2 regions of the Pseudodesulfovibrio sp. S3 genome follow, and region 1 is predicted to be linked to the other one. Evidence: predicted binding sites of a transcription regulator. Region 1 holds the regulator's gene; the other holds the start of a gene.

The links. Region 1 encodes sigma-54, which starts transcription at its own class of promoters, with help from an activator protein. Its sites were predicted from a motif close to CTGGCACGGNNNNTGCTT; they were not measured.
Region 2: DWB63_RS05620 (anion permease) is a predicted target of sigma-54. The motif match lies at 2,137-2,154, and genes of this name have one in related genera.

What each region holds. Positions count from the first base shown of each region.
Region 1 is NZ_QTZO01000003.1:57,104-61,529, reverse strand. Features, by position in the region: gene rapZ (RNase adapter RapZ) at 1-571, opposite strand, end outside; gene DWB63_RS03945 (PTS sugar transporter subunit IIA) at 590-1,039, opposite strand; gene raiA (ribosome-associated translation inhibitor RaiA) at 1,042-1,584, opposite strand; gene rpoN (RNA polymerase factor sigma-54) at 1,620-3,029, opposite strand; gene lptB (LPS export ABC transporter ATP-binding protein) at 3,260-3,985, opposite strand; gene DWB63_RS03925 (LptA/OstA family protein) at 3,986-4,426, opposite strand, start outside.
Region 2 is NZ_QTZO01000004.1:53,119-57,544, reverse strand. Features, by position in the region: gene DWB63_RS05640 (VTT domain-containing protein) at 1-647, opposite strand, end outside; gene DWB63_RS05635 (lipid A biosynthesis domain-containing protein) at 631-894, opposite strand; gene DWB63_RS05630 (glycosyltransferase family 2 protein) at 899-1,621, opposite strand; tRNA gene DWB63_RS05625 (tRNA-Met) at 1,784-1,860, shown strand; gene DWB63_RS05620 (anion permease) at 2,199-3,602, shown strand; gene DWB63_RS05615 (hypothetical protein) at 3,753-4,426, opposite strand, start outside.

The DNA of each region.
Region 1 (4,426 bases):
CCAGATCGGCCTCGGAAGGAACTCCATACTTGAAACCAAAGGTGATGATATGCACCCGCATACCGCGTCCAGCTTCTTCGATGGACGACCACTTGGTCTGTATGACGCGGCGAAGGTCGTGGATGGAATAATCCGTAGTGTCAAGGACCAGAGCCGCTCCAGAACGCACTGGAGCCAGGAGTTCCTTCTCCTGTTCCAAGGCCTGTTCCAGGCCAAGATTCCGGCTCTCCAGAGGATGGGGGCGGCGCGTGGTGGCGTAACGCCTGACGAGTTCACCCATTTTGGCCTCCAGGAACAACACCTGAGGTGCAATTCCCAGATTGGCAAAATCATGTAAGGCCTGCTCCCATCCATCGACAAACTCAAATTGCCGTAAATCCATGCCCAAGGCCAGCCCTCTGTATTTGCTATCGAATTTGAGAATCAGATCAGCAATCTTGGGTGACATCTCTGATGGCAACCCGTCAATACAGAAAAAACCAAGGTCTTCGAATACCTTGAGGGCAGTACTTTTTCCGGAACCGGAAAGTCCCGTAATAATGACAACAGGGAATGGATTTGTCGGGGTCAATGGAAGCCACCTGCCCCTTTAAACGCCCTTGAGAAGCCCCCACAGGGCTTCAAGGTTGTCAGCAGCCTGAAATGCCTTGCGGAACTCCTCGTCCTTGAGAAGACGGGATATCTGTGCAAGTACTCTCAAGTGCATACCAGCCACCTGCTCCGGTGCCAGTACTAAAAAGATAAATGTACATGGATTATGGTCAAGAGCCTCAAATTCAACACCTTTTTGACTTCTCCCAACGACCACGACAACTTTATCAAGGTCATCCAACTTGCCATGGGGAATGGCAATTCCGTCACCAATACCCGTAGTACCGAGTTTTTCACGTTCAAGAAGGACACGGACCGCCTGGTCCGTGTCCATCTCTGGATATTTATCGCCCAGCGGGACGATGAGTTCCTTCAGTACGTCCGATTTGGTCACGGACACAAGGTCTGGAAGGATAAGCTCCTTCGCCAAATATTCACCGAGCTTCATAGTTAGTTTCCAGGGTCGATCAGGCCGTAATCGCCGTTCTTTCTTTTATAAATCACATTGACGCCTTCCGTCTCCGCATTGCGAAAAACAAGGAAGTCGTTTTCACGGGCATCAAGTTGCATTGCCGCTTCATCCACGGACATGGGCTTAGGCTCATACGAATCCGTCCCGACAATTGTTGGGGGGGCGTTGGAAGCCATGTCTTCATAGGACAGGTAGTTCATCTGCACCATTTTATTCGGTTGAGCCTGCCGGGGCCGATTCTTCATCTTTTCCCGCATCCTGCGCAATTGGGCTTCAAGCTTGTCCAGAACCATGTCTATGGTAGAGTACATATCTTCGGAATCTTCGTAGGCGGATATATGTATGCGATCCGAATTGAGGATCACATCCGCCTTGTGGCGAAACTTGTCGACCAACAGATTCACCTGAAGATCGGCTTCAGCATCGGAAACGTATTTGGACACCTTTTCAAACCGCTTTTCAGCGTAGCCCTTGAGATGATCGGACGGCTCAAAGTTCTTGAAAGTGAAGCTGATGTTCATACGCTGCCTCCTGGTTGTGAGTGCGACAAGCAGAATCAGAAATACTGCTTGCGTTTTGAAGACGAAGCAATCCCCATTGCCGAACGGTATTTGGCAACCGTGCGCCTGGCGATATTGACATCAAGCTTTTCTTGAAGAATTTCGCCAATCCGTTCATCGCTGAGCGGTTTCTTCGTGTCTTCACCTGAGATCATTTGCTTGATGAGGGCCTTGACGCTTTCCGAACCCACCTGCGAACCATCGTTCAAATCCAGAGCAGAATTGAAAAAGAATTTCAACTCGAAAATGCCGTGCGGAGTTGAAACGTATTTACTTGTGGTTATACGGCTCACTGTGGATTCGTGCATCTCGATATCCTCGGCTACCTCCTTGAGAATCAAGGGCTTGAGCTTAGTCACACCCTCTTCGAAAAAACCTCGTTGAAAGCGGACAATGCTCTCTACTACTTTATACAATGTTCGCTGCCGCTGGTACAGGCTTTTCATAAGCCAGGCGGCAGAGCGCATCTTTTCCTGAAAGTACTCTTTTTCCTTGTCAGCCGCACCCTTCATGGAATCCATGTAGAAGGTGTTCATCTGCAGCCGGGGCATTCCGTCTTCATTGAGAATGATGACGAAATCCTCGCCATACTTGTACACAAAGACATCCGGGCTGACATAGTGCGGTTCCGTGCTGGAAAAATTGGCTCCGGGCATGGGATCCAAGGTCTGAAGCAAATCAAGATACGCCTTGAGTTCATCCATGGATATCTTGAATTTGCGAGTCAAAGGCTTATATCGATTCTTCTCCAGATCCTCCAGATGGTCGCGAACCAAGGACACGAGAATCGGATCGTCGTATCCAAGAACCTCCATCTGCACGAGCAGACATTCCTGGGGAGTTCTGGCCGCCACTCCAACAGGATCAAGATGCTGGACACGAAGAATAACGGATTCAACTTCTTCTTCAGTGGCCTGAACCATGGAAGTCAATTCTTCCATGGTGGCCTGAAGGTATCCGTTGGAATCAATGTTGCCGAGAATGACATCACCAATGGCGATTTCATGCTCCGTAAAAGTGGAAAGCCTCATCTGCCAGCTGATGTGTCCTTCAAGTGACGGCTTGGAGGCAAGCCGAGCTTCAAAGGACATCCCCTCCTCAAGCATTTCGGCATCACGGGACGCGGCCTGCTTGGAGGTGCTGGAAAACTCGCCGAGATAATTTTCCCAGTCCGCTGTGCGAACCAGTTCTTCCTGAACTTGAGACTCGGTCAGCACTTCGGGAGTTTCAGGAACCAGGGCTTCGTTCTCGGCTTCATCAAGAAAAGGATTCTCCAAAAGCTCTTGCTGCACAGTCTCAAGCAGTTCAAGACGGGAAAGTTGCAGCAGCTTAATGGCCTGCTGCAACTGGGGCGTCATGACCAGTTGCTGAGAAAGCTTGAGTTGTTGTCTGAGTTCCAATCCCATAATCTTGAGGCTGCTCTTTTTTTTAACGTGGAAAGAATATACTTTTTTCCAGACAGTCCCGCATTAATATGATTTCATTGTGCCACAGCTGAATCGAGGACGCAATACAATTGTTATAACATCCCGTTACTATTAATAATCCAACAACAAAATTTGAGCATGAAAAAAGTGTACCAACCTTTGGGTACTGTGTAAATCGCCAAAGCGTGAAAGTTATGGAAAAGGGGAATTTACAGGCTGAAATCTTCGCCCAGATATATCTGTCGGGCACGACTTGATTGAACGATCTCCTCAGGAGATCCTTCCAAAATGACAGTCCCTTCGTAAACCAGATAGGCTCTGTCGCAAATGTTCAATGTTTCCCTGACATTATGATCTGAAATCAGGATACCGATCCCCATGCTCTTGAGCACGGAAATGATTTCTTGAATATCAATGACCGCGATAGGATCGATGCCGGCAAATGGTTCGTCCAGCAAAATGAACTGAGGGGACAGGATCAACGCCCGGGCGATCTCCAGCCTGCGCCGTTCGCCGCCGGACAAGAACATGGCCGCCTGGTCCGCCAACCTGGAAATGGTGAACATCTCCATCAGCTCATCGGCTCGCGCTTGCTGCTCTCTCGACGTCATCGAGGTCTGTTCGAGAATGATTTCCAGATTCTGCCGAACAGTCAGTTTCTTGAATATGGAACTCTCCTGCGGGAGGTAGCTCACGCCCAATCGAGCACGCTCATGCAGCGGCTTGTCCGTCAGGGTTTGGCCCCCCAGCGAGACATGCCCGGTGTTGGGTTCGACGATACCCACAAGCATATAGAAAGTAGTCGTCTTGCCTGCACCATTGGGGCCGAGAAGCCCGACAACTTCCTTGGGGTTGAGCTCAAGATTGATGCCACGCACGACCTCTTTGTGGCCGTAACGCTTGGAAAGATTTGCCGCCCGGAGTCCGTCGGCCATTTACTTCACCTTCAGGTTGTCAGGGGTCATGAATATCGCCTTGACGCGTTTCTCGCTGCCGCCGATGACCTCAGATCGGTTGTCCTTGATGTGAAAATTGATCACTTCTCCGGTCAGGCTGTTGGGCCCGTCCACCAAGAGAGGGCTTTGCTCCATCTTGAGGGTCTGCGTAACCACGAAATACGTCAGCTTTCCGCAAGACCCTTCGGTGGTGCCTTTTTTGGCCCGGACATTGCCCTGGGCGATAACGCGATCCACACTGTCAGCGGAAAATTTCTTATTCTCCTTGGAGGACAGGTAGGCAGAAATGTTGTCTGCCCACAGGGTCAACTCTCCATGCACCGCCACCACATTCCCCACAAAGGCAACGACTTTTCCGGACTCGTCATAGGTCATACGGTCAGAAGTTATCTTCACCGGTATGCGGCTGGGGTCGATCCC
Region 2 (4,426 bases), on a different contig from region 1:
CCCGACACAACAAAGAGCACGATGCTCATGCCCACGGACAAGGCCACACCCAAGGCTGACTCGCGATTCATGCCCGCACCAAAGAGGGCGAAAATGAAATTTTGCGGGATGTAGCCCAAGGTGGACCCGAGGACAAAGGAAACCAGAGGAATGGAACTGACTCCGGCAGCCAGGTTGGTGATCAGATTACTCCCCAGAGGGAACAACCTGATGGCCAGGGCTGTGTTGAAAGGCTCATGCTGAAGGAATCCGTTCACCTTCTCCAACCGTGATCCCAGCTTGCGCTCCACCAGCTCCCGCCCGCCCATGCGGGCGTAAACCGCAGCCATGGCACATCCCAGCCCGGCCCCGACAGTGGCAAGCAGAGTGCCCGTGGCAACGCCGAAGGCGAATCCACCGAGAAAACCGATAAGCTGGCGCGGCAGTCCCACGGCGGTAAAAATCGCGCCCACGCCGAGAAAGATGAGGACTGAAAGCGGTCCCCTGCCGAGCACATGATCGTTGAACCACTGGGTATTGGCGAGCATGTCTCCCAGCCCGACGATCCGGGCAAGATACACGGCCAGCCCCAGACCGGCCAGCATCAACAGTCCCTTGGCCAGGGATTTGATGCTCTTCTGGTTGGAATCACTATTCTCTTTGGTCATTTCGTTCTTTATGCATATAATAATAGAGGATAAGAAGGCAGGCCTGTCCGACAACAAACACAGGGTCGTGCTGCACCGCCCCGTAGAGCAATCCGGCAGCCCCGGACACGCAAAGGGCAACCAGCCCCGGGCGCGTCAAGGGTTGTACTCCTTTCCCGCGCATTCGTAAAATGGCGATTCTGAGGAAAAAAAATCCCTGAACAGCAAGCACCATGGCCAGGAGCCACCAATAGGCCGGCAGGGCCATGTCGTTACTTCTTCTCTTTCACGATGTAGTTGAAATGACGGTTCATCAGCCACCTGACGCCGATCAGGTCATAGATACCGGCAAGGGCCCGGTCCAGGGTGCCGTATTTGGACTCACCTGCGCCGCGCTCTCGATGGTTGACCTTCACTTCCCTGATGCGCGCACCATGCATCTTCATGAGAATGGGGAAATAGCGATGCATGTTCCTGAACCGGGGCAGGCTGCGCAGGAGATCGGTCTGCATGACCTTCAGCGAACAGCCTGTATCGTGCACACCGTCGTCCATGATGGAATCTCGGATCTTGTTGGCAATCTTCGAGGAAATACGCTTGATGAAGGTGTCCTTGCGCTTGGTGCGCCAGCCTATGACCATCTCGCAATCAATGCCGAAGACGTCCAGCATGCCCGGGATGTCGGCCGGATCATTTTGCAGGTCGGAATCCATGGTGACGACGATACCGGAATTAACGGCATCGAATCCAGCGCAAAAGGCGGCGGATTGTCCCCGGTTCTCGGCAAAGGCCACATAGCGGACCTCGGGATATTCATCGGCGAGCGCGCGTATGATGGAAAGACTGTTATCCGTGCTGCAATCGTCCACGAAAACCGCCTCCCACGGTCGCCCCGTGGAGTCGGCCGCAGCCCTGATCTCGGAAAACAGGGTCTGCAGGTTATCCTGTTCGTTGAAAACCGGCAGCACCACTGAAAATTTGTCTGTGTTGCTCATATGGGAGGTGATGTACGGAATTCAGAGCCGATTGTAAACTTTTTGCTGCGCTTTTCCGCGCCGAGCACGGACTGCCGCCAGCCGGACAATCTTTTTTCAATTTTCAAAAAATAAGTGGTTGACAAAAACCCGTCCCCCACATAGAACCTCTTTCTCACGTGTCGCGGGGTGGAGCAGTACGGTAGCTCGTCGGGCTCATAACCCGAAGGTCGCAGGTTCAAATCCTGTCCCCGCTACCAAAGAAATCAGCCGGTTACATCATATTGATGTAGCCGGTTTTTCGTATGGCAAACCAGATGCCGACATCCATTCCGGCTCCTACCCCATTTCTCAACCATCCACCCTCTCTGCACCAGCCCCACGAACTTGGAGGAACTGTGGCCAGAAAACGGACACACTCTAATTATATTTTTTAATTAGGTTGGTTATCAAATAAGTATGTGCGCTATTTGACGATTCTTCTTCTTTCTGGCAATACTTCAATCGATATATAACTTTCACCCCCTTTAACCTGATTGACATGGTCTGAGCTTATTTCAGTGTATCACCTGTAAATCAATTAGTAAGAGGCCATTACATGAACATTATTAAAAAATTCTCTCCGATTATTGTTGCCGTTCTCATGGCGCTCATCCCGACACCTGAAGGACTCACTCCCGAGGGATGGTATTTCCTCAGCATTTTCGTGGGCGTTGTTGTCGGCCTCATCATCGAACCAGTCCCGGCCGCATTGGTCGGCCTGGCAGGGGTCACCCTGGTTGCGGTCCTCGGCCTGGTGGACCCCAGTGCAACGGCAAGCCGCAACTGGATGCTGTCTGGTTTCTCCAACGGCGTTATCTGGCTCATCTTCGCGGCCTTCATGTTCGCGCTCGGCTACCAGAAAACAGGGCTTGGAAAACGCATCAGCCTCCACCTGATCCGATTCCTCGGCAAAAGCACCCTCGGTCTCGGCTACGCCATCGCCTTTTCGGACGCAGTCCTGGCCCCGTTCATGCCTTCCAACACCGCTCGCAGCGCGGGTACGATCTACCCCATCGCCAGCAACATTCCCCCCATGTTCAACTCCACACCGGATAATGAACCGCGCAAAATGGGTGCCTACCTGCACTGGGTGGGCATCGCCGCCACCTGTGTGACCAGCTCCATGTTCCTGACCGCCCTTGCACCGAACCTGTTGGCCGTGGACATGATCCAAAAGTCCTCAGACATCGTCATCACCTGGGGCCAATGGGCCAAGATAATGCTCCCGGCCATGCTGCCGCTCTTCCTGCTGACCCCCTGGCTGGCCTATGTCATCTATCCTCCGACCCAAAAGCATTCTCCTGAAGCTCCTGCCTGGGCCAAAGAAGAGCTAAATAAAATGGGCAAGACCTCCATCAAGGAACTGATGATGCTCGGCTACGCCATCATGGCCTTGATCTTCTGGATATTCGGCAAGGAGCTTGGAGTAAACAGCACCGTTGCCGCCGTCTTCGTGCTCTCGCTCATGATATTGACCAACATCATCACCTGGGAAGATGTCATCACCAACAAGGGTGCCTGGAACGTGCTCGTCTGGTTCGCCACCCTGGTGGCCATGGCAAGCGGCCTGAAGAAAACCGGTGTTCTCGCCTGGATCGGCGACATGATCGCCAACAACCTTGTGGGCATGTCGCCCTCGACCGTTGTCATCATGCTGGTAATCCTCTTCTTCGTGCTTCACTACTTCTTTGCCAGCACCACGGCGCATACAACGGCATTGCTGCCGCTGTTCATGGCCACAGCAGCCCCGCTGCTTCCCCCCGAGATGCTGCCGAAACTCGCCCTGATGCTCGCAGGTTCCCTCGGCCTCATGGGTATCATCACTCCGTATGCCACCGGCCCCTCACCCATCTGGTACGGAGCCGGTTTCATCAGCCAGGCACGCTGGTGGGCGCTGGGAGCCGTCTTCGGAGGTCTTTATCTTGCGGCCATGATCGCAGTGACCGTTTTTTACGTCTAACAGACTCCGAGACCACAGAATCGCAACCGGCCGCATCGTTTGATGTGGCCGGTTTTGTATTGCCATCAGTCAGTATCCGCCAGGGCCAGATTCCACCAAAAAAGGCGAACCATGGTGGTCCGCCTTTCCTATACTGAGTTCAGGTGTAGGCTAAAGATAATGCGGCGATTCCACCAACTGCTGGATAGTGTCGTTGATGGGGTCGTATATATCGACCAGCGAGCAGGTGACCATATCGACATCCGGCAAAACCGGGGCAACGCCGAGCAGACTTGAACCGCAAGAAGAAGCTTCTGTACCGACAAACGCCGCACCGCCGCTCATATGATGATCGGAAAAAATCTCTGCACAACACAGTGTTTCGGAAGCGATGTGCCCATGGCTATCCGTATGCACAGGCTCAAGCGCTGAGGAAGAGTCCTCAATAACGCTCGCCGGGCCATGGAAAAGATTGCCGGGTGAAACCTGCTCGTCCAGGAACTCTTCCATCTCGGAGCCGTCTCCTGGTGTACCGGCCGCCGTCTCGACTGCCATTGCACTCTCGTTGAATGCGAATAGATAAATGTTCCCCGGGACTTCTTCTCCGCCGTGCAACTCGAAAACGGGAAGCGCGTCTTCCTGTGCCATGGTCAGATAGTCCTTGAGAACAACACTCCCCCCATTCTCTCCAGTGAGGACAAGGTCAGTTCCGTCACAGGAAAAAAGCACTTCGGAAACAAAAAAAGAGAATTTCACCGAAACGTCAGATGACATCCGGTATTCGGTAACACCACCTTCCTCGGGAAGGGACACCTGCATCACACTCTGAGATTGAGTATTTTCCG